Regions from separate parts of the Comamonas sp. A7-5 genome, predicted to be linked through region 1. Evidence: predicted binding sites of a transcription regulator. Region 1 holds the regulator's gene; the other holds the start of a gene.
The links. Region 1 encodes LexA, which represses DNA repair genes until DNA is damaged. Its sites were predicted from a motif close to ACTGTATNNNNATACAGT; they were not measured.
Positions count from the first base shown of each region.

Region 2: a site for LexA is predicted at 8,772-8,789, ahead of recA (recombinase RecA). Genes of this name have one in related genera too.

Region 1 is NZ_JBCPWO010000004.1:293,026-308,907, forward strand. Features, by position in the region: gene AAIL67_RS09400 (CHAD domain-containing protein) at 51-893, shown strand; gene dkgB (2,5-didehydrogluconate reductase DkgB) at 915-1,721, opposite strand; gene AAIL67_RS09410 (hypothetical protein) at 1,869-2,015, opposite strand; gene AAIL67_RS09415 (LysR family transcriptional regulator) at 2,148-3,050, shown strand; gene AAIL67_RS09420 (GntP family permease) at 3,216-4,625, shown strand; gene lpxK (tetraacyldisaccharide 4'-kinase) at 4,721-5,764, shown strand; gene AAIL67_RS09430 (Trm112 family protein) at 5,861-6,052, shown strand; gene kdsB (3-deoxy-manno-octulosonate cytidylyltransferase) at 6,056-6,832, shown strand; gene adk (adenylate kinase) at 7,223-7,879, shown strand; gene AAIL67_RS09445 (asparaginase) at 8,155-9,135, opposite strand; gene lexA (transcriptional repressor LexA) at 9,218-9,889, shown strand; gene AAIL67_RS09455 (hypothetical protein) at 10,059-10,481, shown strand; gene AAIL67_RS09460 (hypothetical protein) at 10,899-11,144, shown strand; gene AAIL67_RS09465 (universal stress protein) at 11,288-11,749, shown strand; gene AAIL67_RS09470 (hypothetical protein) at 12,058-12,384, opposite strand; gene AAIL67_RS09475 (hypothetical protein) at 13,155-13,463, shown strand; gene AAIL67_RS09480 (hypothetical protein) at 13,559-13,963, shown strand; gene AAIL67_RS09485 (heme-binding beta-barrel domain-containing protein) at 14,048-14,689, shown strand; gene AAIL67_RS09490 (hypothetical protein) at 14,984-15,280, shown strand; gene AAIL67_RS09495 (universal stress protein) at 15,446-15,882, shown strand, end outside.
Region 2 is NZ_JBCPWO010000003.1:238,680-254,561, reverse strand. Features, by position in the region: gene AAIL67_RS06735 (DNA topoisomerase III) at 1-2,001, opposite strand, end outside; gene AAIL67_RS06730 (SET domain-containing protein-lysine N-methyltransferase) at 2,119-2,625, shown strand; gene AAIL67_RS06725 (biotin--[acetyl-CoA-carboxylase] ligase) at 2,779-3,609, shown strand; gene AAIL67_RS06720 (SPOR domain-containing protein) at 3,766-4,569, shown strand; gene AAIL67_RS06715 (tripartite tricarboxylate transporter substrate binding protein BugE) at 4,660-5,637, opposite strand; gene AAIL67_RS06710 (sensor histidine kinase N-terminal domain-containing protein) at 5,858-7,300, opposite strand; gene AAIL67_RS06705 (response regulator transcription factor) at 7,413-8,090, opposite strand; gene AAIL67_RS06700 (MarR family transcriptional regulator) at 8,217-8,708, opposite strand; gene recA (recombinase RecA) at 8,847-9,956, shown strand; gene recX (recombination regulator RecX) at 10,142-10,618, shown strand; gene AAIL67_RS06685 (hypothetical protein) at 10,681-11,415, shown strand; gene yddG (aromatic amino acid DMT transporter YddG) at 11,440-12,354, opposite strand; gene AAIL67_RS06675 (MFS transporter) at 12,635-13,978, opposite strand; gene argC (N-acetyl-gamma-glutamyl-phosphate reductase) at 14,320-15,252, opposite strand; gene sucC (ADP-forming succinate--CoA ligase subunit beta) at 15,725-15,882, shown strand, end outside.

The DNA.
Region 1 (15,882 bases):
GCTAGTCGCAAGCTTGTCTCCGCCTCATGAAAACTGCCCCGGGAGTTCGTATGGGCAAAGGCAAACCAGACGCCGCAGTGGCGTTTTCAGCTATCGCATCCCCGCTTGTCGACTCGGCAGTCGAACAGGCCCGGCACATAGCCCGAGAGCCCGCCGCCGAGGGGATTCATCAATTGCGCGTTGCGCTGCGCAACCTGCTGACACTATGGTGGCTCTACCGCCCCCTGATGGGCGCCGAGGAATATGCACGGCAGCGCGGCTACCTGAAATCGATTGCCGGCGCAGCAGGCAAGGCCCGCGATTACGACATTCTGATCGAGCTGCTGAGCCGTCATGGCAAATGCAGTGCAGCCGGCATTGCCGCAATATACGTCGCTCGCGAGGCGGCCTTGCAGGCTGGCAGAGAAATCCTGTCACCTCCGCATATACAGACATGCCTGCTGAAAACGCTGACACAAACAGAGGCAAGCTTGCGCGTCAAGCCTCGCCAGCTGCGATTGGGAGCACTTGCCGAAGCACGGATCGCAAAGTCCAGGCGGCAGTTGCACCAACGCATCAAGCGGGCGATAACAGCGAACAAGCCAGATATCGAAGCATTTCACGATGTCAGAAAAGCTGGCAAGAAAACTCGTTATCTGCTGGAGCTATTCGGACCTCTGCTGCCCAAAGATCATCACCGTCTGCTCAAACGCCTCAAGAACATCCAGCAACCTCTCGGAGAGCTGAATGATCTTGCCGCCAGCGAAAGCCTGCTACGCCAGAACCTGCGCCTGATCTCCACACCGGATCAAGCGAAAAAGCTAGAACGCTGGCTCAAGAGAAAACGCAAACGTCGCCAGAGTACTCTGGCCTGCACGCTGCGGCAGGATTGGCGGCTCAAGCCGCCCGGTTAAGGGCCTAATACGGCACCACTATCAGTCCCACACAGGAGCCAGGCCATCGGGGCTGACTTCTCGCCCGTTGCGCTCCAGCGCAGCGATCAGCGCCATCTCCTCGGCATCCAGCTTGAGGTCGCGCGCCAGCAGGTTGCTGGCCAGGTTCTCGCGCTTGGTCGACGAGGGAATTACCGCATAGCCCAGCTGCAGCGCCCAGGCCAGGGCTACCTGCGCCACCGTGGCGTTGTGCTTGGCGGCAATCTGGATCAGCACCGGGTCCTTGAGCACCTTGCCGTAGGCCAGGGTCATGTAGGAAGTGACCTGAATGCCCTGCTCCTTGAGGAAGGCCGTCAGCTTGCGGCCTTGCAGATAGGGGCTCAGCTCAATCTGATTGGTGGCAATCTCGCCCTGGCCCACGGCCGCGATGGCCTGCTTGGTCAGTTCGATATTGAAGTTGGAGATACCGATCTGGCGGGTCAGTCCCTGGGCCTTGGCCTCGGCCAGCGCCTCCATGTACTCGGACAGCTCCACGCCGTTGCCAGGGGCAGGCCAGTGGATCAGGGTCAGGTCCACATAGTCCGTACGCAGCTTTTTCAGGCTGTCCTGAAGGCTGGAGATCAGCTTGGCTTTGCTGTAGTTCTCGACCCAGATCTTGGTGGTGACAAACAGATCGCCACGTGCCACGTCGCTCTCGGCGATGGCCTGGCCGACTTCAGCCTCGTTGCCATAGATCTGAGCCGTGTCGACAGCGCGATAACCCACATCGAGTGCATTGCGCACGGAATCGATCACGGACTGACCGGAGAGGCGGAAGGTGCCGACCCCGAAGGAAGGAATATGGCTCATGAAATAACTCCTGAATGAAATTGAAGACGGCAGCCAGTCCTGAGCTTGCATGTCTGCTATCAGGCCAGGCTTTTCCGATGCCTGAAGTTTGCCCAACCCATATTTGTAGATTAAGCCCTGTATTTCACAAATTCTTTTGAAATAAAATCAAATATAAAAACTCGATTCTTGCGCCAGCAGTGACCAGTCTTCATCATCTTTGATGGCAACACGTGCCCCAGCAGACATGACTGCCATGCCCGCTGCGGGAATGCAGGCTTGGGAGCCATCGGCAATCACCAACAGTCGTTCCACAGAGGTGAATTCGGCAATGCGCCGGTGACCGGGGCGAACAGAGCCACAGACGAGCTCCCAAGGCGGTGCACACAGTTGATATTTGCAGATCAAGCCTGGCACCCCCTCAATTTTCTTGAACTGAATTCAACAATGAAGACCACGCTCGATGAATTGCAGGCCTTTGTGGCCGTCGTGGACACGGGGTCCATCACGGCCGCTTCGGAGCTGCTGGGCCTCACAATTTCGGCTACCAGCCGCACGCTGGGGCGCCTGGAAGAAAAGCTGCAGACCACGCTGCTGCGCCGCACCACCAGACGCCTGGAGCTGACCGAGGAAGGCGCCACCTTCTTGCAGCATGCCCGCGCCATACTGGCATCGGTGGACGAAGCGGAGGAGCTGATGGCGGCGCGGCGCATGCGGCCGGCGGGAAGATTGCGTGTCGATGCGGCCACCCCCTTCATGCTGCATGTGCTGGTGCCGCTGATTGCAGGATTTCGTGCGCGCTACCCCGAGGTGGAACTGGAGCTGAACTCCAACGAAGGCATCATCGACCTGCTCGAAAGGCGCACCGACGTGGCATTTCGCATCGGCGTGCTCAAGGACTCCACGCTGCACGCCCGTCCTGTGGGCATCAGTCGCATTCGCGTGCTGGCCAGCCCGGCCTATCTCAAGCGCCATGGCATGCCCGCCAGTCCGACACAGCTCGCCCAGCACAGCCTGCTGGGCTTTACCCAGCCCGAGTCGCTCAACGACTGGCCGCTGCGCGACGCCGACGGCAACGCCGTGCGCGTTCGCCCGGACATTGCCTCCTCCAGCGGCGAGACACTCCGGCAAATGGCGCTGGCCGGCCTGGGCATCGTCTGCCTGTCGGACTTCATGACCCGCGCAGACCGCGAGCAAGGAAATCTGGTGCAGCTGTTCGGCAAGCAGACACTGGACATCTGCCAGCCCGTCAATGCGGTCTACTATCGAAACACCGCACTGGCGGCGCGCATCACCTGCTTTGTGGACCATGTGGTGGAAACGCTGGGCAGCCGTCCCTTCGGGACCTGAGCGACGCAAGCCGGCGAATCAAAGACGATGGCGGCTGTCATACCTGTGTCGCGATGACGCGGCGCAATGGGCTTGCCACGAGGCTGTACCGCCTCAGCCCTGGCACAGGCTGCGCTGCTTTTGAATTGAACGCCGTGACTGCACGGTTTGCTTAGAGAGGTGCATGTGATCAGCATTTTGGGCATCGTTCTTTCACTCGGTCTGCTCATCACTTTGGCCTATCGCGGCGTCAGTGTGCTGCTGCTGGCACCACTGACAGCCCTGCTGGCCGTGGCCTTCGGTGCACCGGAGCTGATGCTGGCCAGCTACACCCAGATCTTCATGGTCAGCCTTGGCGGCTTTGTCATCGCCTACTTTCCGCTGTTCTTGCTGGGCGCGGTCTTCGGCAAGCTGATGGAAGCTTCGGGTGCGGCTCACATCATTGCCCAAGGCATTGCGGCAGCACTGGGCGAGCGGCGCGCCATACTCGCCGTGGTGCTGGCCTGCGCCGTTCTCACCTACGGCGGTGTTTCCTTGTTTGTCGTGGCCTTTGCGGTGTACCCCATCGCCCAGGCGCTTTTCCGGCGTGCCGACATCCCGCGCCGCCTCATGCCAGCCACGATTGCGCTGGGAGCCTTTACCTTCACCATGACGGCGCTGCCCGGCACGCCGGCCATCCAGAACGCGATCCCCATGCCCTATTTCGGCACCACGCCGTTTGCCGCGCCGGGACTGGGCCTGATCGCCGCAGCCGTGATGCTGATGCTCGGCCTGTGGTGGCTGCACTGGCGCAGCGCGCAAGCGCGCTCCAGAGGCGAAGGCTTTACCGCCGAGGATGAAGCCCAGCAGCCGGCGGACGAACTTGCTCCAGCAGCAGAGGCCGCCCCCAGCCATCTGGAGCTGGGCAAGGCCTTGCTGCCTGTTGCCGTGGTGATCGCTCTGAACTATCTTTTATCAGTGCATGTGCTTGCAGGTCTGGACACGCGCTATCTGGCCGAAGCCCGTTTCGGTGCCACCAGCATCGAGGCGCTGCGCGGCATCTGGGCCGTGATTGCGGCCCTGACCGCGGCAATCTGCCTGCTGGTTGCCCTGTGGTGGGGCCGCCTGCCACAGCTCAAGCAACTGCTCGACAAAGGTGCCAGCGCCTCGGCCCTGCCGCTGCTGAACACGGCCTCTCAGGTCGGTTATGGTGCTGTCATCGCCTCGCTGGCAGGCTTCACGCTGATACGCGATGCGGTGCTGAACATCTACCCGGACAACCCGCTGATCTCGATGTCGATCGCCATCAATATTCTGGCCGGCATCACCGGCTCGGCCTCAGGCGGCATGAGCATTGCCCTCCAGACCCTGGGCAGCACCTGGCTACAGATGGGCGAAGCAGCAGGCCTGTCGCCCCAGCTGCTGCACCGCGTCACGGCCGTTGCCACAGGCGGACTGGATACTTTGCCGCACAACGGCGCCGTCATCACCCTGCTGGGCATCTGCGGGCTCACGCATCGCCAGTCCTATCTGGACATTGCCATGGTAGCTATCGTCCCGGCCGTCGCTGCCCTTGCCGTCATCGTGGCGCTGGGCAGCCTGTTTGGCAGTTTTTGATCCCGAGCTCCCGGGATCAGGGCCCAGGTATTTGCGCATCACGCAGGCCTGTTGGCTGCGGGAACTCCGGCCGCGCCCGTATGATCCCAACCCCTATGCCTCAAAACACCGCCCAAGCATCCTCCTCGCAACATGGCTTGCGCGCCCTCTGGCGCCGGCGTGGAGCGGGTGCCTGGCTGCTGTGGCCGCTATCGCGAATCTATGGAGTGCTGCAGGCCTGGAACGCCAGGCGCATGCGCAGCCGCCAGCAAAGCACGGGGCTGCCGGTCATCGTCGTCGGCAATGTGATCGCAGGCGGCGCGGGCAAGACTCCCGTGACTCAGGCCGTGGTGGCCCACCTCAAGGCCGGAGGCTGGCAGCCGGCCATCATCTCGCGCGGCTATGGCCGCAGGATCGAGAACGGGCAGGATTGCCGCGAGGCCCTGCCGGACAGCCCCGCCAGCGAAGTCGGCGACGAGCCCGCCCTGCTGGCGCGCAGCACCGGCGTACCGGTCTTTGTCGCCTCCAGACGCCTGGAAGCGGCGCAAGTGCTGCGCCAGCGCTACCCGCAGGTCGATGTGATCGTGAGCGACGACGGCCTGCAACATCTGGCCCTGGCACGCGATGTGGAGCTGTGCGTCTTCAATGATGAAGGAGTCGGAAACGGCTTTCTGCTGCCCGCAGGCCCGTTGCGCGAGCCCTGGCCCCGCCCGGTGACGGCCACACTGCATGCAGGCCAGCCGCCCAGGCCTCCGGGCACGGCCCCGACGTTCGCGCTGCAGCGCAGCCTGGCCGACACTGCCCACAACGGCCATGGCCAGAGCATCCCGCTGCGCAGCCTGGCTGACCAGAGCCCGGAGGCCGTGGCCGCCGTGGCACGCCCCGAGTCCTTTTTTGCCATGCTGGCCGCCCAGGGCATCACTGCTGCGGCAACCCAGGCCCTGCCCGATCACTATGATTTCGAGAGCTTCTCGCGCAAGCTGGGAAACGACAAACCCTTGATTTGCACCGAAAAAGACGCCGTCAAGCTCTGGCGCAGCCATCCCGAAGCCTGGGCCGTTCCCCTTGAGCTGCAGCTGCCGCAGGCCTTCTGGGAGCTGCTGGACGCGCAGTTGGCCAAGGCCAACGCCAATATTCGCCGCGATAGCAAGCCAGCCTGACTATCATTGAGCCTATGGATCGGCCTCGGCTGATCCCCCCTTTTTGCAGCGCCAGCCCCCTGCTGGCGCCCTCATCCCGTTTTGCAGGAATACTCCATGGACGCCAAACTTCTCGAACTGCTGGTCTGCCCCGTCACCAAGGGCCCGCTGCGCTTTGACCGCGAGCATCAGGAGCTGATCAGCCACAGCGCGCGTCTGGCCTATCCCGTGCGCGACGGCATCCCTGTGCTGCTGGAAAACGAAGCCCGCACCCTGTCCGACGACGAGCTGGAAGAAGAAAAGCAATAAGCCATGAGCTATACGGTACTGATCCCGGCCCGACTGTCCTCGACCCGTCTGCCCGGCAAACCCCTGGCCGATATTGCCGGCTTGCCGATGGTGGTGCGCGTGGCCCAGCGCGCAGCTCTGGCCGGCGCAGCCCGTTGCGTGGTGGCGGCCGACGACGAGAGCATTGTGGCGGCCTGCGCCGAGCATGGCATCCAGGCCATCCTGACGCGCAAGGATCATCCCAGCGGCAGCGACCGTCTGGCTGAAGCCTGTGCGCAGCTGGGCCTGTCCGGCGACGATGTGGTCGTCAATGTGCAAGGCGACGAGCCGCTGATCGACCCCAAGCTCATCGAGGCCGTGGCGCAACTGCTGCTGGCCCGCCCCGAAGCCAGCATGGGCACGGCCGCCCATCCTATTGATAGCCTGACGGATTACCGCAACCCGAATGTGGTGAAGGTGGTCTGTGACGTCAAGGGTCTGGCCAGCTATTTCAGCCGCGCGCCCATCCCTTTCTCGCGCGACCACGGCGATGAGGCCTGGTGGCAGACGGCTGCCCCCAGGGCCGGTCACACAGGTTTCACACCGCTGCGCCATATTGGCATCTATAGCTACAAGGCCGGTTTTCTGCGCGAATTCCCACAACTGGCACCTGCACCGACCGAAGCCATGGAGCAGCTTGAGCAGTTGCGCGCCCTCTGGCACGGCCACCGCATTGCCGTGCATATCACGCCCGATGCACCGGGTGCCGGCGTCGACACGCCCGAAGACCTGGAGCGCGTGCGCGCTGTTTTTGCTGTTTGAGAAAAAGACCTGCGCACTTTGGCGACACCGGTCCGCAGGCCGTCTTCTTCCAGGGCTGCTCAGGCATCAAGCCGGCAGCAGCCCCGTCGGCCAGAGCAACCCCAAAGGGCCCTGGGCCAGTCCAGGAAAGCGCTGATCGCTATACTTTCCGCATAGTCCGAATAGCATATGTAACGGCTTCGGCACCTGGATTACAACTACAGCAATCGCGTTTGCAGCGGATACATGCCTTCAATTGGCCGCACTTGTGACAGCCTTGACTGAATTGTGTAAGCCTGTGTTGGTCTTGTGCGTGCTATCCTTGCCCGCGAAAAAATACGGCCCGGGGACTACGGACGACCACCCGTCTGCCTGGGCCAGCAAGAATTTCTACTCTCCTCAAGGATTTCCATGAAACTGATTTTGTTGGGTGCACCCGGCGCCGGCAAAGGCACTCAGGCGGCCTTCATTTGCCAAAAGTACGGTATCCCTCAAATCTCCACGGGCGACATGCTGCGCGCCGCCGTCAAGGCTGGCACCCCTCTGGGTCTGCAAGCCAAGGCCGTGATGGACGCCGGCCAGCTGGTCAGCGACGATCTGATCATCAACCTGGTCAAGGAACGCATTGCTCAGCCCGACTGCGCCAAGGGTTTCCTGTTTGACGGCTTCCCCCGCACCATCCCCCAGGCCGACGCCATGAAGGCCGCCGGCGTGAAGCTGGACTATGTGCTGGAAATCGACGTGCCCTTCGACGCCATCATCGAACGCATGAGCGGCCGCCGCAGCCACCCCGCCTCGGGCCGCACCTACCATGTCAAGTTCAACCCTCCCAAGGTGGAAGGCAAGGACGACGTGACCGGTGAAGACCTGGTTCAGCGCGAAGACGACAAGGAAGAAACCGTCAAGAAGCGCCTGGACGTCTACAGCAGCCAGACACGTCCTCTGGTGGACTACTACAGCAACTGGGCCAAGGCCGATGCAGCAGCGGCCCCCAAGTACCGCGCCATCAGCGGCACAGGCAGCGTGGAAGAAATCACCGAACGCGCTCTGGCCGCTCTGGCTTCCTGATCGCCCTGATCACTCGCTCATGGAGCCTTGCCGACTTTCGCGGCCAGGCATCTCTGGGCAAAAAAGGCCGGAGTCTTCACCGGCCTTTTTTGTTTTTGAAGCTCGCGCTCCCGGCCTTCCGGCCGACATCAGTCCGGTGCGGAAAAGCTGTACCAGGGATGGCGCTGGAGCCATCAATATTCATAGCTTCCCGCGCCTACATTCATTGGATTTCAGAGCAAAACACCATAAATACTCTTTATCAATGAGGGCTAGCAGCTCTCATAACAAGAGCATCAATCCAATGCGTGAGGCCAGCCCATCAGCTCCAGCATCAGGCTGATTCTGGCCTTGGCCGCCGGCAGGCTGCTCACACGGCCATCCCCCGCTCCCTCGGCCTGCACCACCTGCCCCTCCTCGCACCGGGTCGTGATGCACAAAGCCATGCCCTGCGTCTGCGCCCAGTCCAGGGCTGACCCCAATGCCTGATGGAGTGTGCCATTGCCCGTGCCCACCACCACCACGGCACGCACGCCTGCCGCATACCAGGCCTGCATCACCGCCAGAGCTACGGCACTGTTGCAGCCCGCATGACTGTGCAGCAGCTCCACCAGGGGCCAGTGATCTGCGGGCGGTAAAGCGATTGCAGTGGAGCTGGCCGCAACGACCGGCAGCCCGCCTGTTGCCCAGCGCAGCCGCCCCTCTTCCACCCAGCCCTGCGGGCCGGCACCACTGCCATCGAAGGCATCCACACGATAAGGATGCACCTTGCGCACCTGGCGTGCACTGAACACCCGGCCCGCCACCACGGCAAGCACACCGCGGCCAGCAGCCTGCATGTCGGCCGCACAGGCCACGGCATCGCGCAGATTGCCGGGGCCGTCAGCCGAAATGGCTGTGGCCGGGCGCATGGCGCACGTCAGCACCACGGGCTTTGCCGGGTGCAGAACACATTGCAGAAACCAGGCGGTTTCCTCCAGCGTGTCGGTGCCATGGGTGATCACGATGCCGCTCACGTCATCACGAGCGAGCAGCTCGGCACATCGCAGCGCGAGTGCATGCCAGGTCGCGTGATCCATATCCTTGCTGTCCAGCTGCGCCAGCTGCTCCACCTGCAGCGATGCAGAAGCAACGCGCTCCAGGTCCGGCACGGCCTGCAGCAGCTGAGCCACGCCCAGTTGGGCCGCACGGTAGCCCACACTGGTGCCCGCCTGCTCGGCGACACCGGCAATCGTGCCGCCCGTGCCCAGGATGACGATATTTTTGTCAGGTTCCACTTGCAGTCCTCTTCAAACTGATTAAAAATACAGGTACTGGATGAACACACAGTATTCATCATCGATCGATCAAGGAATGCCCATGGACCACCCCAAGCTCACTCCCCGCCAGCAGCAGATTCTGGACCTCATCCAGTCCAGCATCGCTCGCACGGGTGCGCCCCCTACCCGGGCCGAGATTGCCAGCACCTTTGGCTTCAAGTCGGCCAATGCTGCAGAAGAGCATTTGCAGGCACTGGCCCGCAAGGGCGTCATAGATCTGGTCAGCGGCACATCGCGCGGCATTCGCCTGCGCGCCGATACCGTGCGCACCATCAATGCGGCACGCGGTGCCAGCTTTGCGCTGCCGCTCACGGCACTGGCTCCGCTGGTGCTTCCACTGGTCGGCCGCGTCGCTGCCGGCTCGCCTATTCTGGCCCAGGAACATATCGATCAGAGCTATTCGGTCGAGCCCAGCCTGTTTGCCGCCAAGCCCGATTACCTGCTCAAGGTCCGCGGAATGTCCATGCGTGACGCGGGCATCATGGACGGCGACCTGTTGGCGGTACAGGCTACGCATGAAGCGCGCAACGGCCAGATTGTGGTGGCCCGCCTCGGTGACGACGTGACCGTCAAACGCTTCAAGCGCACACCTCAAGGCATCGAGCTGCGGCCCGAGAACCCCGACTACAAGATCATTCACGTCGATCCTGAAGAGCCATTCGCCATCGAAGGCCTGGCCGTAGGCCTTATCCGCAACAGCATGTTCATGTAACGGGCAGACGGCGTCCCTCCGCCTATGCAGCGGAGGCACCGGGCCTCTTTCCCTCTCAAGCCCAGGTGGTAGGCGCGAAGCCGTTGAGCTTCGCCCTGGGCGGAGCTTTGCCTGAAGAACGCAATCCTGCCCTTATCCATGCCGCAAGGTCATCAAGAGGAGTTGCCAAATGGGATTCGCCACATCACTGCAGGCTTTGACACGCCTGACCCTTAAAGGGCAGCCTGCCACGCTGTCGCTCAACCCGAACTTCTGCTCTGATGATGCAAGCGAAGCCGCTGCAGAACCTGTATCCTTCACTACCAATCGCCCAAAGGCGAAGCAGATCAGCATTCCTGTCATGCGCGCCAACCGCGGCCGCAGTCGTCTAGGCAGCAATACGCTTTGTCCTCAGGCCTTTGCAGCGACACCAGAGCTGCAATCGCCAATAACCGACGAGTCTAGGCAAGCAGCTTCTCCACGACTTCTCAAGATCGTGCAGCGTGAGCCGTGCAGTCAGCCCGAATGCCTGCTGATCTGCGGACGCATGGCCGATGTCTGTGCCGCGCTGGAGCGTATGGCACTCCATGAGCAAGCAGCCCCGCAAGTCTGAAAGCTCAGTGAGGTTTGACTGCCTGCACTCGTGCAGCTCCGAGCCCGACCCGCGATAGGCCTGCAGGCGATGCAACAAAGCTTCCATTGCATCCAACAGGAAGCCACCTCAACGCTCTTGGCCCATCGGCCGGCAGATATGGCGCCAGACAACTCTGCCAGCAGTGCATAGGCAAAAACTCGATGTCGCCAGAGCAGGCCCTCCGTATTGGCGCCGAACGATCTGGATCGCCATGTAAATTATTTGCTGATGTTCTGCCTGTGCCTGTCCGCCGGAACGCATTTCGCACAAGCCTCGCAGCCTTCTAAACTCCTTGTCAGGCGCGAATATGCGTCAGAACGGATACCCGGATCAGGGTATTGCAGCACCTCTTCGACAGTGGAAACATTCATATACACATGTCAATGAGGGCGTCTTATGAGTGCCTACCGCAAGCTCTTGCAGCACATACAGGCCAAAGACGCCAATGGAGACCTGCGCCTGATTCTGGTCTATCAGAGTTTTGATGAGGTCGACATGCCGCATGGCGTCTCCATACGACCGTCTGCCATTTACTTTGAAACTGCCGATCATCAGGAGGTCAACTGGCTCAATCCACAGCAGTTCGAGATAGAGGCCACTGGCGAAATCCTCAATCGCGTTCCCCCTTCGCCCGAGGAATGAGACAACTCGACGCGATCGACCCCGTTACAGAGTCTTACCTCCTGTCTACAACTCTGCTGCATTCAAGAACTAGGCATTGCGCAGCTCGAAATATTGGAATAAATTGATTCTCAGGCACATCTTCCGGCATCAGGAGGCTGAACATGTTCAAGCACCTGCTCATTCCCACCGATGGCACCAAACTGTCAGAAGCTGCCGTGCGTGCTGGCGTTCTGCTTGCGCGTGAACAAGGCGCCAAGGTGACCGGCCTTTATGTCATGCCCGATTACCGCGCCATCATCTACGGCGCAGACGCACTGCTGACTTACAACAGCACAGAGTTCGAGCGAAGTGCCAACAGCGATGCAGATGCGGCTTTGCAGTTCGTTGACCAGATTGCCAGACCTGAAGGCGTACCCTGCAACTTTGTGCGAGTCACCCACGCCTCTGTTTACCAAGCCATTGTTCACCAGGCGCAGGAATTGCAGTGCGATCTGATTTGCATGGCCTCACACGGTCGCAAAGGTATTGGCGGAATTTTGCTGGGCAGCGAAACCCAGCGCGTCCTGACGCACAGCCATGTCCCGGTGCTGGTACACCGGCCCGCCTCCACCGGCAAACATTAAGGAGCCAGAAATATCGAATAGCAGTCCTGCATGTCGCACGCTTGCCTCGGTACAAGATGGGCAAGTGATTTGCAAGTCATGGCTGCAAAATGCAGGCCAGCCAGCCAGTCAGGAGCTGCTGGCCGCACCCGATGGGGCAACCTGTCAACCGTTCAAACGCGTCAGCAACAGTGCAAGAGCGATAAACGGCGATTGAGGCCAAAGTAACGCCTCTGCCAACTATTCAAATGCATTGACTGTGTGAGCTGCAGAACCGGATCGAGAGGACCCCAAAACTTGCCCGCCTTGCGCGGGCATTTTTTTGGCTGCTAGGCACATCGCTCCGATACTTCTCCCAATCGCTCACGATGCCCAGGCAAGGTGAACAGAATCTGGAGATTCTGCGAGTCCATTTGCTGCACCACGATGGAGCCGTCTTCGTGCAGATAGATCCGCACAGTGTGTGCATCATCCAGATCCCAGTGCGCAACGCTCGTATTCACCCCCCGCCAGCCATGCTCCTCGCACAGCCGACGCCGGCGCAAGGCCTTCAAAAATTCCTGCGAAGCACCAAGCTCTGCATTGGTTTGCACCCAGCTGTCGATCACCAACTCATAAGCCATCTGCTGCGTATGGCAAGGCTTGGCCAGCTTCATATGCCTGATCCAGGCGTCTAGACGGGAGGCAAAAGTGTATTGCAGGTGGTGGGACATGGGCTTTTTTTGAATTCAGTAGGCACAGGGCTAGATCGCCACTTGCGCATCAAAAATCAGAATTTTCCTACGCCCAATTTACCGAAAAGTGCAGCAGAAACAAAATCTACATCACCAATAGGTTCAGGGTTTAACACTGCTTGACGACCGGCCTGAGAGACAACTGGCAGAGCGAGACTTGCCAGAGCCACGGTGAACTCTGAGCCTGCACGGTGACATATCTCAAGGATTGGATAAGCTGGCTTTTGGACGCTTGCCAGCTGCTCAGCCACCGCATTGCCTAGTATTTCGGGAGCACCTACCGATGACTTGCCTGTTGGAATTCAGGCAAGGCGATTCAGCCCTGCTTTCGTTGACTCAGGCCAGAGCATCGTCATCCTGAAATTCAATGCGCCTCTCTCAAAATTGTCATCATCAGGCAATTTTTACGTTCAAACCCATGCCGGCTCAGAATAGATTTCATTAAAAAAATCTATCTTTTCACTCAGTTACTTAGCACGGCCACTTCATCAAGAAAAGATGACAGCGGCACCGGCAAAGCACCTCCCCAGCGCTTCAGAGAAGCTCACACAGCAGATCTGCTCTGTCCATTAGCGCGATCTGTAAGTGCCTACATACTTCCTTACATCCTCTTGATACAACATCAGTCAAATGCAATGAAATGTCAGCTCGCAGGTCCTGCGGCAAGTCGTTGAGCAACAGGGAGTGTCGTCATGAGAAAAGTTAATCCTGCCGCCAAGAACGCGAACCGCGCTTTTGTCCGTCTGCACACGTATGTGACCAAGCAATTCGACTGGGATCTCTTCACCAAGGACTACCGGGTAGTCCTGCACACTGACGAGGATGGAGGCGTCACGCTCTACATCGTCAAGGTCTTCGACAAGGATGGACAGCCTGCCGCACTAGGGCCAAAGATCCCTAACCAGATTACGTTCTCTTACCGTCAGGCTCCCATCATGTCGGTATGGACAGAGTTCTTTAACGACGGCAAATTCAGTTGGCGCAATGTCTCCTGCCGCTAGGGCGCAGCGGTGGAGGATGGTGAATTGGCTGTCGGCATAGACACCCGTCGCTGCGCCAGGAGCGCCATCCTGTCCAACACATTCAGGAGAGTTGCATGACCCGCTTCCAACCGATGCTTGCAACTGCTGCCCTGCTCAGTCTCATGACGCTACATCTCAGCAGCAGCTCCATGGCACAGGCCGCCTTTACAACCCCGGGCGGCTACACCAACTCCTACAGCGGCCAGATCACGGGCAACGGCATCGTGCAATACGGGCTCGAAACGCGGCCCTTCCAGCGCATGACCGTCACGCTCAACACCAACAATCCGTCCAGTCAGATGAACGTCTTCAAGGACGGCTCTGCCCAGCCTCTATGCCAAGGCTCGGCCAACAACAACATCTGCACCTTTCGCATCGAACGTGGTGCCAGCTATCGCGTGCTGATCTTCCTCACGCGTGAAGCCGCCCAGCGCGGCGAAAGTGCACGCTTTACGCTCACCACCGAAGAAAGCACCTGACAGCTTGACTGCCGTCAAGAACCCCTCAGTCCATGGCTTGTAAACTGGCTTCAACAGATTCAAAGTGAAAGCCCGTTACACGATATGGAAAACTTTCCCAAAGACATCTACACCGAGCCCACGCCCGATGTGAATACCCTGGCCAACCTCGGCCCCCTCACCGGCATGGCCGGTATCTGGATCGGCAAGCGCGGCCTGGACATCAACCCCAAGGCTGACGGCCCCGAAAAGCAGGCCTTTATCGAGCACATGGAGTGCCAGCCCATCGATGCGCAAACCAACGGGCCACAGCTCTTCTATGGCCTGCGCTACCACACACGCATCGTCAAGCCCGACGATGTGGAAACCTTTCACGACCAGGTCGGTTACTGGCTGTGGGAGCCTGCCACCGGCAACATCATCCAGACCCTGACCATCCCGCGCGGACAGACCGCCATGGCCACGGGCAAGACCACGGCTGACGCCACCAGCTTCACCCTCAGGGCCGAGCGCGGCTCCACCGTCAACGGCATCTCCAGCAACCCGTTTCTGGAGCACGCCTTCAGAACCGACGCCTATACCATCACCATCACCAAGCACTCGGACGGCACCTGGTCGTACGAGCAGGAAACCACGCTGACCATCCCCGGCCAGAGCGAGCCTTTTGCCCATACCGACCGCAACACCTTGCACAAGATTGGCGAGCCCACGCCCAACCCAACGGCAAGGGCCGCAGTTGAAATCTGATTAGCACTCTCAAAGGACTCCACGCCCCGGCCGAATTCACTGGATCCGCAGGGCGCACACTCCCCGATTACCGCATCGTCCGTGATGGCCTTACGCTGCTGGTCATGGCCCTTACAGGCAAGAAGGCGCTTGCCTTCAAACTGGCTTATATAGATGCCGTTCAGCGCATGGAGGTCATTCACAGCAGGCTGCCGGCATTCGGCGCATGGAGCTGACCTTCAATCTAGTCGCGAAGGCTGAGGCGCAAGTGCACCGCACTGCGTTCATGACCTTGATACAGGGCGATGCCGATAGATGAGCGCACAGCAGCCACCTGCCGAACCTGAATTACGGTCGCGCACCCTGCGCCATATACAGCCGATTGTGACCGAGCTGAGGCAGGCCTCCTTCGACAGCCTGCCATGGCGCATTGCCGACGGCGAGACCATCGGCTCGACCGATGCCCAACTGGCCAAACTGGCAACAGCCTACTCCCAGCACCGCGAGAGCCAGTCCAGCCTGCCGACCGGCAACAGCCGCAGAGCAGGCTGCGCAAGACCTTCGGAAAATCTACTTTTGATAGCTTTCAACGCTTTATGGATAAGGGCTTGAGGCGGTTTTTACTTGCAACCTCATGAATTTGATTTCCATCAAGAAACCGTCTGAATACTCATTTCAAGGTGTTGCATTAGCAGCCCTGGAGTGTGAGTATGAGTTCGGTGATCGATCGAATTGATTTGGCAACAAGACGCGCACCTATGCGCAAGGAGGCTGGATATGTTCAAGCACATTTTGATTCCTACGGACGGCTCTAAGCTCTCTGAGGCCGCGCTGCGCGCGGGCATACAACTGGCCAAGGAACAAGGCGCACAGGTGACGGCGCTGTATGTGATGCCGGATTACGCAGCCATGATTTACGGAGCCGAGGCGCTGATCGCCTACAACTCTGCAGAGTTCGACAAGAGCGCCCAGAAGGAAGCAGATCAGGTGTTGCAAGCTGCCCTGGACATTGCCAAGACCGAGGGCGTGGCCTGCCAGACGGTGCGGGTCACGAATATCTCCATCAATCAGGCCATCATCAAGCAGGCGCAGGAGGGTAACTGCGATCTGATCTGCATGGCATCACACGGCCGCAAGGGCATTGCCGGCATTTTGCTGGGCAGCGAGACCCAGCGCGTACTGGTCAACAGCAGCATTCCGGTTCTGGTGCACCG
Region 2 (15,882 bases), on a different contig from region 1:
GCCATTGGCACCCGTGCAGGCGTAGCGGCGGTAGTTTTCCTTGACCACGCCGCCGCAGTTGGGGCAGGGCGTGGAAAGCGTCGCGTAGTCGCCGGGAATGGTGTCGCGGTCGTATTCCTTGGCCTTCTTGACCAGCTTCTCGGTCATGGCCTGGATCTGCTGCATGAAGGCTTCGCGCGAGAGCTGGCCTTTTTCCATCTGCGACAGCTTGAATTCCCATTCGCCGGTCAGGTCGGCGCGGCACAGCTCCTCGACTTCCAGACCGCGCAGCAGTGTCATCAGCTGGAAGGCCTTGGCCGTGGGGATCAACTCGCGGCCTTCGCGCAGCATGTACTTTTCCGTCAGCAGGCCTTCGATGATGGCCGCGCGCGTGGCTGGCGTGCCCAGGCCTTTTTCCTGCATGGCTTCACGCAGCTCGTCGTCGTCGATCTGCTTGCCGGCGCTTTCCATGGCACCCAGCAGCGTGGCTTCGGAGTAGCGTGCCGGCGGCTTGGTCTTGAGGCCCTTGACATCGGCGTGGTGGGTGCGCGGCTGCTCGCCGGGCTGCACGGCCACCAGGGGCTGGCCCTTGTCGCCTTCCTTGGCGTCCTCCACCTCGTTGGCGGCTTCCTTGCCGTAGATGGCCAGCCAGCCCGGTTTGACCAGCACCTTGCCCTCGGTCTTGAAGCTGTGCTGTTCCACCTTGCTGATGCGTGTGGTGACCTGGTATTCGGCGCTGGGGAAGAACACGGCCATGAAGCGGCGCACGACCAGGTCGTACAGCTTCTGTTCGGCTTCCGACAGGCCCGAAGGGGCCTGCGTGGTCGGGATGATGGCAAAGTGATCCGACACCTTGCTGTTGTCGAAAACGCGCTTGGTGGGGCGGATGTAGTTGTCGTTGATGGCCTGCTGGGCAAAGGGCGCCAGATGGCGCATGCCGCTGGTGGCCAGCATGTCGAAGGTCTGCTTGGCAACCGGCAGATAGTCCTCGGGCAGGGCACGCGAGTCGGTACGCGGGTAAGTCAGGGCCTTGTGGCGTTCGTACAGGCTTTGCGCCAGCGCCAGCGTGGTCTTGGCCGAGAAGCCGAACTTGCCGTTGGCCTCGCGCTGCAGGCTGGTCAGGTCGAACAGCAGGGGCGAGGCCTGCGTGGTGGGCTTGCTCTCTTCCGTCACCTGGGCAGGCTTGCCCTGCACGGCGGCGGCAATCGCTTCGGCGTCGGCCTTGTTCCACAGGCGGTCGGCCTTGGCCTCGGCATCGTCCGATTTCTTCCACTGCGGGTTGAACCACTTGCCCAGGTACTGGCCGGCCTGGGCGTCGAAAGTGCCGTGCACTTCCCAGTAGTCGCGGCTGACGAATTTGCGGATCTTTTCCTCGCGCTCCACCACCAGGGACAGGGTGGGCGTCTGCACGCGACCCACAGTGGTCAGGAAGAAGCCGCCGTCGCGCGAGTTGAAGGCCGTCATGGCGCGCGTGCCGTTGATGCCCACCAGCCAGTCGGCTTCGGAGCGGCTGCGCGCGGCGCTGGCCAGGCCTTGCATCTGCTGGTCGCTGCGCAGGTTGTTGAAGCCGTCACGAATCGCTTGAGGCGTCATGGACTGCAGCCACAGGCGCTTGACGGGTTTGCCCAGACCCCCTTTGGCGCCGCCTGCGTATTGCTCGATCAGGCGGAAGATCAGCTCACCCTCGCGGCCCGCGTCACAGGCGTTGATGAGTTCGGTCACATCCTTGCGCTTGGCCTGCTTGACCACGGCGTTCAGGCGGGTCTTGGTCTTGTCCACGGGCTTGAGGTCGAAGCGCGGGGGGATGACCGGAAGATTGGCAAAACTCCATTTGCCGCGCTTGACGTCGAATTCTTCGGGCGCCTGAATCTCCACCAGGTGGCCGACCGCACTGGTCACCACATAGCTGTCGGATTCGAAATAGTCATCGTGTTTTTCGAACTTGCCTGCCACCGGGGTCAGCGCACGGACGATGTCCTGTGCGACAGAAGGCTTCTCTGCAATCACCAGGGTTTTAGTCATTGTGTGTTCTCGTCGTCATTAACCACCTGAACCCGAATCCAAACTCAGGCTCATACAATTCGCTTCTCACGCGCGCGCATGCGCACATGTGTGCATATTCAAAGTATCAGAGAAAACATGCCCCGCACATCACTGGCCTCTTCAACGGGCCGCCGCATCCAGACCCGGCGCTCCGGCGTTCATGGCAAAGGCGTTTTCGCCGCGCAGGATATTGCGGAAGGCGAAACCATTATTGAGTACGTGGGTGAAGTGATTGACTGGCAGGAGGCGCAGGACCGTCATCCGCATGATCCCAGCCAGCCCAATCACACTTTTTACTTTCAGGTCGACGATGAGCGGGTGATAGATGCCACGCACAAGGGCAATTCCTCGCGCTGGATCAACCACAGCTGTGCGCCCAACTGCTACACCGACGAGATCGACGGTCGTGTCTATATCGTGGCGCTGCGCAATATTGCAGCGGGCGAAGAACTGAACTACGACTATGGCCTGATGGTGGAGGAGCGTTATACGGCCAAGCTCAAGGCTGAATATGCCTGCTACTGCGGCGCTGCGAACTGCCGCGGCACCATGCTGGCGCCGAAAAGGGGCTGGAAACCGCCGATGCCTCACGGCACCCCCTGAGCGGCTTTGCCGCTTCCCCCTCTCTCGCGTTGCTTCGCAATGCGGGAGGGGGACGACGCCATCGCCGCGAGGCGGCTCTTGCTCGGCGTCTCTGAGTTGGAACATGCTTGTTCAAGGCGTGCTCGCTGCATAGAAATTTTGGATAAAGAAAAAATGACTCAGCCGATTCACTGGAATGCCGAAGCCTTGTGGGAAGCCATTGCACCGCAGTTGCCGGGCTTTACGGTCGAGGTGCTGCCGACCATCGACTCCTCAAATACCGAACTCATGCGCCGCGCGCGCGACGGGCTGACGGATCCGGTGCTGCTGATTGCAGAGCAGCAGACCCAGGGCCGAGGCCGCCTGGGCCGCAACTGGGTCAGCGGCGTCGGTGATTCGCTGATGTTCTCGCTGGGCCTGCCGCTGGCACCGCGCGACTGGTCGGGGCTGTCATTGGCGGTGGGCGTGAGCGTGGCCGAGAGCCTGCAGCCCCAGCTTCCCGCAGCGGGGGCGGCGCCCAAGATCGGCATCAAATGGCCCAACGATCTGTGGCTGGAGGGCGACCGCAAGCTGGCCGGCATTCTGATCGAGACCGCCAGCTTTGTCGGCGGCCAGCAGCACGATATGACGGCACCGCGCTATGTGGTGATCGGTATCGGCATCAATGTGCGTCCCCGTCCCGGTGACGGCATGCGCACGGCCCCGGCCTGCCTGCAGGAGCTCGATGCCGCACTGGATGCGCCCACGGCCCTGGCCTGCATATTGCCCAACCTGGTGGCCGAGGTGCAGAGCTTTGCCCGGCATGGCTTTGCTCCGCTGATGCAGCGCTTTGCCCAGCGCGACCTGCTGGCCGGACGCGAGGTGAATCTGAGCGACGGCACGAGCGGCATGGCTCAGGGTGTGGCTGCCGATGGCGGTTTTCTGGTGCGTACAGCGACCGGGCTGCAAGCCGTGACCAGTTCCGAAATCAGCGTGCGTCCGGCTGGCAGCCCGCTGCAGGCTTGAAATGAAGCACCTCCTGAGGCGCTTTGCGCCTTCCTCCTCTCTCTACGCGCTGCGCGCCAGGGGAGAAGGACGCAGCCCTCGCTGCGGGGTCGCCCAGGCCCTTGCTCGGCTGCCCGCGAGCGGCTGCAGCCCATGGATAACTGATGTGAGAAACCTATGCTGAGAATCGTTTTCCTGCTCTTGCTGCTGGGCAACGCGGGTTACTACATGTGGAGCCACGGCTATCTGGCCGGCATGGGGCTGGCGCCGGAGTTGCAGTCCGAGCCGCAGCGCCTTCAGGAGCAGATCAGGCCGGATGCCCTGGTGCTGCAGCAGCCCGAAGCGGCGCAAGCTCCGGCCGTTGAACCGGCAAAGACTGTGGAGCCCGAAGCGCCTGCGGTGGACGACAGCGCGCCGCCCGCAGCTCCCGAAAGCAAGTCGGATGGCAAGCCCGAAGCTGCAACCGTCGCGGCCAGGGAAACCAAGGACGCCAAGGACGCAAAGGATGCCAAGACCGCCATTAAGGAGCCCGAGGCCTGCTATCAGGCCAACGGCATCGAAGAGGCGCAGGCCGACAGCATCCGACGTGCGCTGGCGGGCAAGTCCAAGAGCGATTGGGAGCTGGTGGCCAGCCATCAGGGCGGGCGCTGGATGGTCTATATGGGCAAGTTCCCGGACGCCGAATTCATGGACCGCAAGCGCGGCGAGTTGCGCCTGATGAATATCGACTTCGACCGCGCCGGCGGCAGCTTCGAGCCCGGTCTGTCGCTGGGGCGTTTCTCGACGGAAGAAGCCGCCCAGCGCCAGCTGGCCACTTTCGCGCGCCAGGGCGTGCGCACCGCGCGCGTGGTGCAGGAGCGTCCCGATGTGACGACCTATGCGCTGCGTCTGCCCAAGGCCACACCGACCTTGCGCAACGAAGTGGCGGCGCTGGCCGGCAAGAATCTGGTGCCCAAGGCCTTGCAGGCTTGCGCCAAGTAATTTTCGTAGCTGCTGTCGCAAGAAAGGCCTGCATTTGCAGGCCTTTTGTATTGGAAAACCAGTTGCGACAAGCGCAACCAGCTCCTGTTTTTAGTCCAGATGAATATTGGCGACAGCGGCCAGCTTCTTCATCTTGGCCACTTCGCTGGCGATCTGCTTGGTGAAGTCGGCGCTCGATGTGCCCGAGGGGTACAGGCCTTGAGCAGCCATGCGCTGCTTGACTGCGGGGTCCTTGAGTGCGGCAATGATGGCTTTTTGCACACGTTCCACTTGTGCGGCGGGCGTGTTCTTGGGGGCCACCAGGCCGAACCAGGAAGGCTCGTTCAGATCGGGGTGACCGGCCTGCGCATAGGTCTGCACATCGGGCAGCACGTCCAGGCGTTCATGCCAGGACACGGCCAGGGCGCGCACCTTGCCCGACTTAATATGGGGCAGCGAAGAGTTCACCTGGTCGAAGTACACGGGAACCTGGTTGCCCAGCACGTCGTTGATGGCAGGAGCCGAGCCACGGTAGGGGATGTGGTGCATTTCGGTGCCCGTGCTCTTGAGGAACTGGGCGCCCCACATATGGCCGATGGTGCCGTTGCCGGGGGTGGCATAGGACACCTTGCCGGGGTTGGCCTTGAGGTAGGCCACAAACTCGGCAAAAGTCTTCACGGGAATCAGCTTGGGGTTGATCACCAGCACGCCGGGGGCCTTGACGATCTCGGTCACGCCCACGAAGTCGTTGATCGCGTCGTAAGGCAGCTTCTTGAACACGGCGGGGTTCACACCATGGGTGGACAGGGTGGCAATACCGAAAGTCACGCCATCGGTGGCGCGAGCCACTTCTGCCATGCCGATGGAGCCGCCGGCGCCGGCCTTGTTTTCAATCACCACGGCCTGGCCGCCCAGCAGCTTGATCAGCACGTCCTGCATATTGCGGGGCACCATGTCGGTGGGGCCGCCAGCGGGGAAGGGCACGACGATGCGCATAGGACGCGATGTGTCCTGCGCCATGCTCATGCCGGAGAAAGAAGAAGCGGCTGCGGCAGCAGCGGCGGTGTAGATGAATTGACGTCGTTGCATCAAAAAGCTCCCAGGATCCAGTGATTCCAAATTGCTGTCTTGCAGAGCGCAAATAGCGACTCTTCAGACAACCCATGATCGAATTGATTCTAGGGTAAGCGAGAACTTGCCAAATACGCAGTTTCCGATATTCGCATCGGGGCAAACGGGCGCAAAGCCAAGCCTGGCGCGGCTTCTCAGCCTTGGGAGGCACCGAATTGGTGCATTTTTAGGTTGCGCTTCACTGCTGTCCGGGCATGGCCTTGAAGCGCACGGTAAACAGCGCCCCCGGCGGGGTATGACCGGGCCTGGCATCCTGCAGCAGCACTTGCGCTCCGTGCTGACGGGCGATTTCCATGACGATGGGCAGGCCCAGACCGGAGCCGTCGGCTTCGGAGCCCAGCGCCCGGTAAAAGGGCTGGAAGATCAGTTCGCGCTCGCCCAGCGGCACGCCGGGGCCTGAATCCTCGACCTGCAGCAGCAGGATCTGGCCGAAATGATCGGCCTGCACGCGCACGGTGACCACGCCTGGCTGCTCGCTGGTCGATGGCGTGTAGTTGATGGCGTTGTCCACCAGATTGCGCACCAGCTCGGCCAGCAGCGTGGCATTGCCGTTGAGCCAGACACCGGGCGTGCTGGAGCTGGCACCCTCGTAGCCCAGGTCTATGTGCTTGTCCATGGCGCGCGGCAGGCAGTCCTGCACCACGTCGGTGACGATGCGCACGAGGTTGCAGCCCTGCATGGCGGGCACGGCGCTCTCGGCCCGTGCCAGTGCCAGCAGCTGGTTGACAGTATGGGTGGCACGCATGCTTGAGCGGCCGATCTGTGCCAGCGAGCGCTTCAGGTCTTCGGTATTCGTGCCCTCGCGCTGGGCCAGGTCGGCCTGCATGCGCAGGCCCGCCAGCGGGGTCTTGAGCTGGTGGGCCGCGTCGGCCAGAAAACGTTTTTGCGTGGCGATGGAGTCATGCAGGCGCTGCAGCAGATCGTTGACCGAATCGACCAGCGGCACCACCTCCAGCGGCACATCCTTGTGATTGATGGGCGAGAGATCCTCGGGCTTGCGCGCGCGGATGCGCTCCTCCAGCCGGTGCAGCGGCTTGATGCCGCGTGCCAGCGCCAGCCAGACCAGCAGGGCGGCCAGCGGCAGGATGACGAACTGCGGTAGCATCACGCCCTTGATGATTTCCGTGGCCAGCACGCTGCGCTTTTCGCGTGTTTCCGCGACTTGCACCAGGGCGTTGGGCTCGCCGGGCAGCGGCATGCGCACCCAGATATAGGCCACGCGCAGGTCAATGCCCTTGTATTCCTCATCGCGCAGCAGCACCGAGCCGGTGGGCGTGTCCTCGTCGACGGAGGGCGGGCGCGGCAGGTCGCGCTCGCCGGCCAGATATTCGCCCCTGGTGCCGCTGACCTGGAAGAACACCGTGTCCGATTCATCGGCGCGCAGGATCTCGCTGGCCGACTGAGGCAGATTGAACTGCACCTTGCCGCGCTGCACGATGACCAGCTGAGCCAGGGCCTGGGCGTTGTACTCCAGCGCGCGATCGAAGGGCTTGTTGGCCAGGCCCTGGGCCACCAGCCAGGTCAGCGCCAGGCTCACGGGCCAGAGCAGCAGCAGCGGCGTGAGCATCCAGTCGAGGATCTCGCCAAAGAGGGATCGCTGCTCACGCTGAAAAATTTTCATGCTTGTAAAACTGGCGTATTCCAACTCAGGGATGGCCAGCAAGGGCCGCCCCGCAGCAAAGGCCATCGTCCCCCTCGGGGGGAAGCGGCGGGGGCCGCCTAGGCAAAGCCGCTCAGGGGGGGGCTATCTTTTCCAGGCAGTAACCGAGGCCGCGCACGGTGGCGATGCGGATCGGGCCTTTCTCGATTTTCTTGCGCAGGCGGTGGATATAGACCTCGATGGCATTGTTGCTCACCTCCTCGCCCCATTCGCACAGGCGCTCCACCAGCTGGTCCTTGCTGACCAGGCGGCCTGCGCGTTGCAGCAGCACCTCTAGCAGGCCCAGCTCGCGCGCCGACAGCTCCACCATCTTGCCGTCTATGGTGGCGACCCGGCCGGTCTGGTCATAGACCAGCGGGCCATGCTTGATGGTGGAGCTGGCGCCGCCCATGCCGCGACGCGTGAGGGCGCGCACGCGCGCTTCCAGCTCGGACAGCGCAAACGGCTTGGCCATGTAGTCGTCGGCACCATAGTCCAGGCCCTGTACGCGCTCTTCGATCGAATCGGCGGCCGTGAGAATCAGCACCGGCAGCGCATCGCCGCGCCCGCGCAGGCGCTTGAGCACTTCCAGGCCGTGCACCTTTGGCAGGCCCAGATCGAGAATCAGCAAATCGAATTCGCTGCTGGTCAGCAAGGCGGTATCGGCCTCGCTGCCGTTAGCCACATGGCTGACGACGGCGCCCGAGCTGCGCAGCGTGCGCAGCAGGCCATCCGCCAGCACCTGGTCGTCTTCGGCAATCAGTATGCGCATGTGTGTCTCCTGCTTGTTATGTGTGCCTGTTTGCACTTTTGCTGCCATTGTAGGGATGGCTCATGGCCGTTCGGGGCAATTCTCGACAGCCGCTCATAGGCGTCAAGAAGGCGTCAATACAGAATCTCAGTAGCCTTCGGCATAGGCTTCCAGGCCCAGCGCGACCACGGTGGCCACATCCGCGCCCACGGCTTCGCGAAATTCGGCCTCGGCCTGGCTTACGGCGTCGTGAAAAGCCTGCAGCCAGGCCAGACCCGCATCGGTGAAGCGCACGCGCCTGGCGCGCGCATCATGCGGGTCGGCCTCGCGCGTGACCAGGCCCCAGGCTTCGCACTGCGCCACCAGATCGGCCATGGCCTGCTTGGTCATGCCGGCCTTGTCGGCCAGATCGGTGAGCCGGTCGCCAGCCAGCGACAGATGGCGCGTGATGTGGATATGGGCCGCTCCTACCTTGTCGCGCGCCGCCAGATTGGATAGCGCCAGCGGCACCTCCACTGCACGCGCCATGAGCTGCAGCACGCGCGCATCGAAGCGGCGCATGGCATGGCCCAGCAAACGGCCCAGATGGGTCTGGCGCCAGGCATCGGCGGGCGGGGTGACGGGGGCGATTTCTGACATGAATAAATAGTAAGGCAAACTGACTAAATATTTAAATAAATCTACAGTATCCGCATCTAAACTACTGTTCAAGCATCCAGCCTGAATGCAAAAACAGGACTGGCCACAGACAGTCATTCACCTACTTCGGAGCCTGATATGAACGCCATCGCCAAGACCAACGACGCCAACAGCGAAAAAGCCAAAGCCCTGGCTGCAGCCCTGGCCCAGATCGAAAAGCAGTTCGGCAAGGGCACCATCATGAAGCTCGGTGAAGGTGAAGCCATCGAAGACATTCAGGTCGTTTCCACCGGCTCCCTGGGTCTGGACATCGCGCTGGGCGTAGGTGGTCTGCCCCGTGGCCGCGTGATCGAAATCTACGGTCCCGAATCCTCGGGCAAGACCACGCTGACGCTGCAGGTCATTGCCGAGATGCAAAAGCAGGGCGGCACCTGCGCCTTTATCGACGCCGAACATGCGCTGGACACCAGCTACGCCCAGAAGCTGGGCGTGAACCTCAGCGACGTGCTGATCAGCCAGCCCGACACCGGTGAGCAGGCGCTGGAGATCTGCGACAGTCTGGTGCGTTCGGGTGCCGTGGACCTGATCGTCATCGACTCGGTGGCCGCATTGACGCCCAAGGCCGAAATCGAAGGCGAGATGGGCGACGCCCTGCCCGGCCTGCAGGCCCGTCTGATGAGCCAGGCCCTGCGCAAGCTGACGGCCACCATCAAGAAGACCAACTGCATGGTCATCTTCATCAACCAGATCCGCATGAAGATCGGCGTGATGTTCGGCTCGCCCGAGACCACCACCGGCGGCAATGCGCTGAAGTTCTATGCCTCCGTGCGTCTGGATATCCGCCGCACCGGCACCATCAAGAAGGGTGACGAGGCCATCGGCAACGAAACCAAGGTCAAGGTCGTGAAGAACAAGGTCTCGCCCCCTTTCAAGACGGCAGAGTTCGACATCCTGTTTGGCGAAGGCATCAGCCGCGAAGGCGAGATTCTGGACATGGGCGTGAACGCCAAGATTCTGGAAAAGAGCGGTGCCTGGTATGCCTACAACGGCGAAAAAATCGGCCAGGGCCGCGACAACTCGCGTGAATTCCTGCGCGAGAACCCCGCGCTGGCCATTGAGATCGAAAACAAGGTCCGCGAAAGCCTGGATATCAAGCTGCTGCCCGTGGACGGTGCTGCGGCTGCCGAAGCCAAGCCTGCCAAGGGCGGCAAGGGCAAGGTGGACAAGGACGGCGTGATTGAAGGTTGATTCAGTCACCCTGAGGCGCCATGCGCCTTTCGCGAAAGGGGGCGACATCCTCGCTGCGGGCGCGGCCCCTGCTTGATGTCCCTGGCTTGGTGAGCGCCAGTGTTTGAGTGCGGGCCTCATTGCTCAAAAGGTTTGCCATCTTTGCGCAGGTTCGTCCTGCGCCTTTTTGTTTCTGGAGATGCGTCGTGAGCTTTGCCAAACTTTCACTCAAGGGCCGCGCCCTCAAGCTGCTGGCGCAGCGCGAGCATTCGCGACTGGAGCTGCAGCGCAAGCTGGCCGCCCATGTGGAGGAGGGCGACGATCTGAATGCCGTGCTCGACGAGCTGGAGCAGCGGGGCTTCATCAGCGTGGAGCGGGTGGTCGAGTCTGTCCTGCGCAGCAAGGCCGGCCGTTATGGCGCAGCGCGTCTGGTGCATGATCTGCGCAGCAAGGGGCTCGATGACGAGACCGTGCGCCAGGCGGGCGAGCAACTGCGCGGCAGCGAGCTGCAGCGTGCGCGCGAGCTGTGGTGCAAGCGTTTTGGCAGCGTGCCCGTCGACCTCAAGGAAAAGGCCAGGCAGCTGCGCTTTCTGGCTTCGCGCGGCTTTTCGTCCAGCGTGGCTTCACGCGTGCTGCGCGATGCCCCATACTCCCCTGCACCCGACAGCGAGGACGAGGACTGAGGCGGCCACCCGGTCCCCGCCCGCCTGCGGCGGGAACAGCTTTTCACACCGGAGGGACCCACGTGCTGACTGCTTCGCAACCCCCTGACGCCCCATCCGCCCTGCGCGTGGGCCTGAGTGCCGGCAAATCGCTGCTGGGCGGCCTGATGCTGGGTGCCTTGCTGGCCCTGGTGCTGGGCTGCGGCGCGGCCGTGTTCTATTTTTCCCGCCTGATGGCCGATCCCGGCCAGGGCATTCATGCCTCGGCCCATACCGGCATCTACGGCGCCGTGATCAGCCTGCTGATGTCGCCGCCGCTGCTGGTGGCCGTGGTGCTGATCTTCATCATCCCCGCCTACCTCATGGTCGGTCTGCAGCTGGGCCGCGCCCGCGCGGCAGGCAAGCTGGTGGCGCGCTACGGCCAGGGCCTGGCCGAGCGCCTGGCTGCCATGCTGGCACAGCGCATCGAGGCCCTGCCCAGCGCTCACAAGGCCATGCACAAGGCGGCCGACCTGCTCACCGTGGGCGCGGCGATGGAGCATCTGCAGCCCTGGGTGGGCAATGGGCGTGCCGTGCAGTTCGTGGTGCGCAGCGTGCTCAATCGCCTGCCACTGTCCGATCTGCTCGAGGAATGGGGGCGCACACGTGCCCAGTGGGGCAGCGAAGGCGGCAAGGACGACCCGGCGCTGCGTGCTTTTCTGGGCGCTCGCATCGAGGAGATGCTGCAGGGCCTGACCGAGCCGCCCTGGACGCTGTTGTGGATTTTGCTGGCCGGCCATGCCGTCGTGCTCGGCCTGGGCATCTGGCTGACCGCCTGAGCGCCCGGCCGGCCTGGCACCGGCTCAATGTCGGTGGCTGCGCGTAGCCCACCAGCAGACCAGCGAACCCAGCGTGACCAGTGCCACGCCCTGCCAGAAGCTCCAGCCCGGCAGCACCTGCAGCAGTGCGCTGGCCATCAGCGCCGAGAGCACGGGTGTGAAATAGGACGCCGCAGCCAGCAGGGCCAGCTTGCCATGCTGGATGCCGTGCTCCCAGCAGCTATAGCCCAGTGCCGTGAGCGCCCCGACCAGCAAGACCTGGCCGGCGGTGAGCCAGCTCCAGAGCATGGGCTGTGACTCGCCCAGCATCAGCCACTTGAGCCACAGCGCGATGGCAGTCCAGGTCACGAACAGACCCACGGCGTTGAAGCCGGCGCCATAGCGGCGCGCCAGCAGCGAGTAGGCCGGCCAGAGCAGGGCGGCTGCAAAACCCATGCCATAGGCCAGCGGGTTGCCCAGCACATGGCTCCACATGACCGGCAGGCTGAAGCTGTCGCCGCCCAGCACGCGCGCCAGACCCCACAGGCAGATCAGCACGCCTGGCCACAGCCACCAGCGAGCCGCCTGCTGGCCGCAGAGCACGGCCAGCACGATGGTGAGGCTGGGCCAGAGATAGTTGATGAGCCCGATTTCCATGGCCTGGCTGCGGTCGTGGGCCAGGCCCACGGCCACGGACAGGCAGATTTCATAGACCACGAACAGCAGGCCGCAGCCCCAGAGGTAGGCAGGGTGCATGCTGCGCCAGCGTGCCAGCTCGCGCCAGCCTTTGCGCCCGCGTGCTGCGGCAATGCAGATGGCGGCCATGGTGTAGAGGCAGGCCGCGCCGCCGACGGCGCCCAGCGGCTCGGCCACGGCGCGCATCAGACCCACGGTGCAACTCCAGCAGAGTACGGCGATCAGGCCGATGGCCGTGGCCTTTTGCGCGGCGGCTGCGTTCATGCGCAGCCGTTCCTGCTCCTGAAGCAGGAGCTGTTAACGTCAGTCCTATCTGAAAAATTCACAATAACTGCCATGTAAACCTTGTAAATGCTGCGCAGGCTGCTGCGAAATTGATGAATGCAGATATGAAAAAAGCCGCAGACCTGCGGCTTTGGAGGGTAAGGGCGAGGGCTGCGCTATGCGCGGCCCGGCACTCTGCCGTTGACGGTCATGCCGTGCATATTGTCATCGCTGTCGTGGAACTGCTTGCGCATATTGCATCTGGCCTGCGGCCTATGGGTCATGGATGCTGTTTGGCGACCCCGGCGCTGTCGCGCTTCACGAACAGCAGCACCAGAATGGCGGCACAGAACTCCACGGCAGCAATGATGAGCAGGCCTGGCGCATACGAGCCGCTGCTGGACTTGAGCAGACCCAGCAACTGCGGCGAGAAGTAGCCGGCCAGATTGGCTGCAGAGTTGATGACCGCCAGGCCCACAACCAGGGCAGTGGCCGAGAGGAAGCGGTTGGGAATCTGCCAGTACACGGGGATGGAGCCCATGGTGCCCAGCGATGACAGAGCCAGAGACGCGACGACGCCCGTCACATTGCCCTGCTGCAGGAACAAGGCCGTCAGCACCAGCCCGACAGCGCCCATGGCAGCGGCAATCGCCGTGTGCCAGCGCACTTCCTTTTTGCGATCGGACAGCCAGCCGTTGCCCACCATGCCTATCCAGCCACAGGCGTAGATCAGGGACATAACCCAGCCCAAGGTCTTGAGGTCGGTGATGCCCACGGATTTGACGATGCTGGGTCCGTAGAACACCAGCGTGGAGTTGCCGGCCACGATGCAGAAGAAGATCAGGATCAGCATCAGCACGCGAGGGTTGCGCATGGAGGCCCAGAAGCTGTGCTCGCGTTGGCCCAAAGAGGCTTCCTCGGCCTTGAGCTCTTCGGCTACATGCTGTTTTTCACGGGCGCTGAGCCAGGGGGCCTTGGCCGGTGTGTCGCTGAGCAGAAAGTAGGCAGCAATGCCCGCGAGAACGGACGGAATGCCTTCGATGATGAACAGCCATTGCCAGCCCGCATGATTGGCCACGCCGTGGAAGGTTTCCATCAGATAGGCGGCAATCGGGCTGCCCAGCATCAGCGACAGGGCCGACGCCGAGACAAAGAACGCCAGGGCCTTGCCGCGGCGGTGCGCCGGCAACCAGTAGGTCAGATAGAGAATCACGCCGGGCTGCAGGCCGGCTTCGAAAGCACCCATCAAGAAGCGCAGCACATAGAACTGCAAAGGCGTCTGCACCCAGGCCATGAGGATGCCGGTCACGCCCCAGCCTATGGTGATGCGCATGATGGTCTTCTTGGCCCCGAACTTGTGCAACAGCAGATTGCTGGGGACTTCAAAGAAGAAATAGCCGATGAAGAAGATGCCGGCCCCTGCGCCATAGACGGCGTCGGACCATTGCAGGTCGCTCATCATGGTCAGCTTGGCAAAGCCGACGTTGACACGGTCTACCCAGGCCAGAAACCAGATCAGGGTGAGAAACGGAATCAGCCGCCAGATGATGCGGCCAAAGGTGATGTCGCGCTCCTGCACGGTGCTGACATCGCTGCGCGCCGCCGAGACGGGGATGGAAGACATGGTTTCCTCGCTTTCGTACAACAGTGGGACTGAGAACGGCTACGAGAGCAGGGGTAGCAGCTCCGCGCATCCACTGCTGCCTGCGCGGATGCCGCCGCGCCGGGGTCAGGCGCGGCCGGCATCACAAGGCCGGGAAAGGCTCTGGCAGGTACAGCTCAGATGGGGCGACTATAGAAGTGGCTTGCGCAAAGCACAGCCGGTGCTTTTCCGTCTGGACAAAACAAGAAATTTAAATTTCAAAAATGAAAATATGAAAAATTAATTTCTTTTTTCGATTTTTGCCAGGACATGGAAAGCAAAAAACGGCCACCAGGGCCGTTTTTTCGGGAGCAGGGCAGGGCTTACAGGCCGAGCATGATCTGCAGGTTCTGCACGGCAGCGCCGCTGGCACCCTTGCCCAGATTGTCCAGGCGGGCAATCAGCACGGCCTGGCGGTATTGTTCGTTGGCAAATACGCGCAGCTCCAGCTTGTTGGTATTGGCCAGAGTGTCGGCGGCCAGCTTGTTGTCGTCCGTGGGCGGCAACACGCTGACCCAGTTGGCAGGCGTATTGGTCCTGGCGTAGTGGCTGGCCAGTGCGTCATGCAGGTCGGCGGCCTTGGGTGCGCCGGGCAGCAGGTCCAGGTGCAGCGGCAGCTGCACCAGCATGCCCTGGGCAAAGTTGCTCACGGCGGGGATGAACACGGGGCGGCGGGTCATGCCCGTGTAGTGCAGGATTTCGGGAATGTGCTTGTGCGATAGGCCCAGCGCGTAGGCCTCGTAAGGTGCGGCATCGCCGCCTTCATAGGCTTCGATCATGGTGCGGCCGCCGCCGGTGTAGCCGGACACGGAGGGCAGGCTCACGGGGTAGTCGGCGGGAATCAGGCCGGCAGCCACCAGCGGTGCCAGCAGGGCAATGGCGCCCGTGGCGTAGCAGCCGGGGTTGGAGACGCGGGTGGCGTTCTTCACGGCGTCGAGCTGGCCGGCGCGCAGTTCGGGGAAGCCGTAGACCCAGCCTGCGGCCGTGCGGTGGGCAGTGGAGGCGTCGATGATCTTGATGGCGCGGCCTGTCTCTGCGGTGATGGAGTCCACCATGGCTGCGGTTTCACGGGCGGCATCGTCATGCAGGCAGAGGATGACCAGATCCACACCAGCAATCAGAGCGCGCTTGGCGGCCGGGTCCTTGCGCAGTGCGGGGTCGATGCTGACCAGTTCCACACCTGCAAAATCGACCAGACGATCACGGATCTGCAGACCCGTGGTTCCTGCTTCTCCGTCAATAAAGACTTTTGCCATTGCATTTTCTCCTGCACCGGCGCGCGCATTTCTTGGTTTCTATGCCGCTGCCTGCGGCACCATTGCCGCTTTCCGAGCGGTAATTGTCCTTGAATCTCGTCAGGGATGTGCACTGCCTGTCTTTGAGCCAAGTCTCGCGCGAATGGCCCAGTAGACGTAGCAGCTATTCGCAGTTGTCAGCACATTGCCAGCCGCTGCCCCAATGTCCTTGACTCGTATATAAGACATAAGAAAGTTGCGGGAAGAAAAGATATCGTGTAGGAATAATTTCCCTAAAGAATTCAAGGCATTGCAGCTGTTTCCGGAACACGACAAAGTTGCGCGAAATTGTGGATTTTGCGCATGTTCAGGTGTCGTTTTGCGCGGTGCAGCATGGTACATTCCTGCTCGCCATGTCATATGAACCCGATGGCCAGGCTCCCCCGAGTCGGTGGCAAGCGGGTATTTCCCCTCAGTTCAGAGAGACAAAGTCATGAAGATTCATGAATACCAAGGCAAGGAAATCTTGCGCCAATTTGGTGTGCCCGTTCCCCGTGGCATTCCTGCGTTTACCGTGCAAGAGGCTGTTGAAGCAGCCCAGAAGCTGGGTGGACCCGTGTGGGTGGTGAAGGCCCAGATTCACGCTGGCGG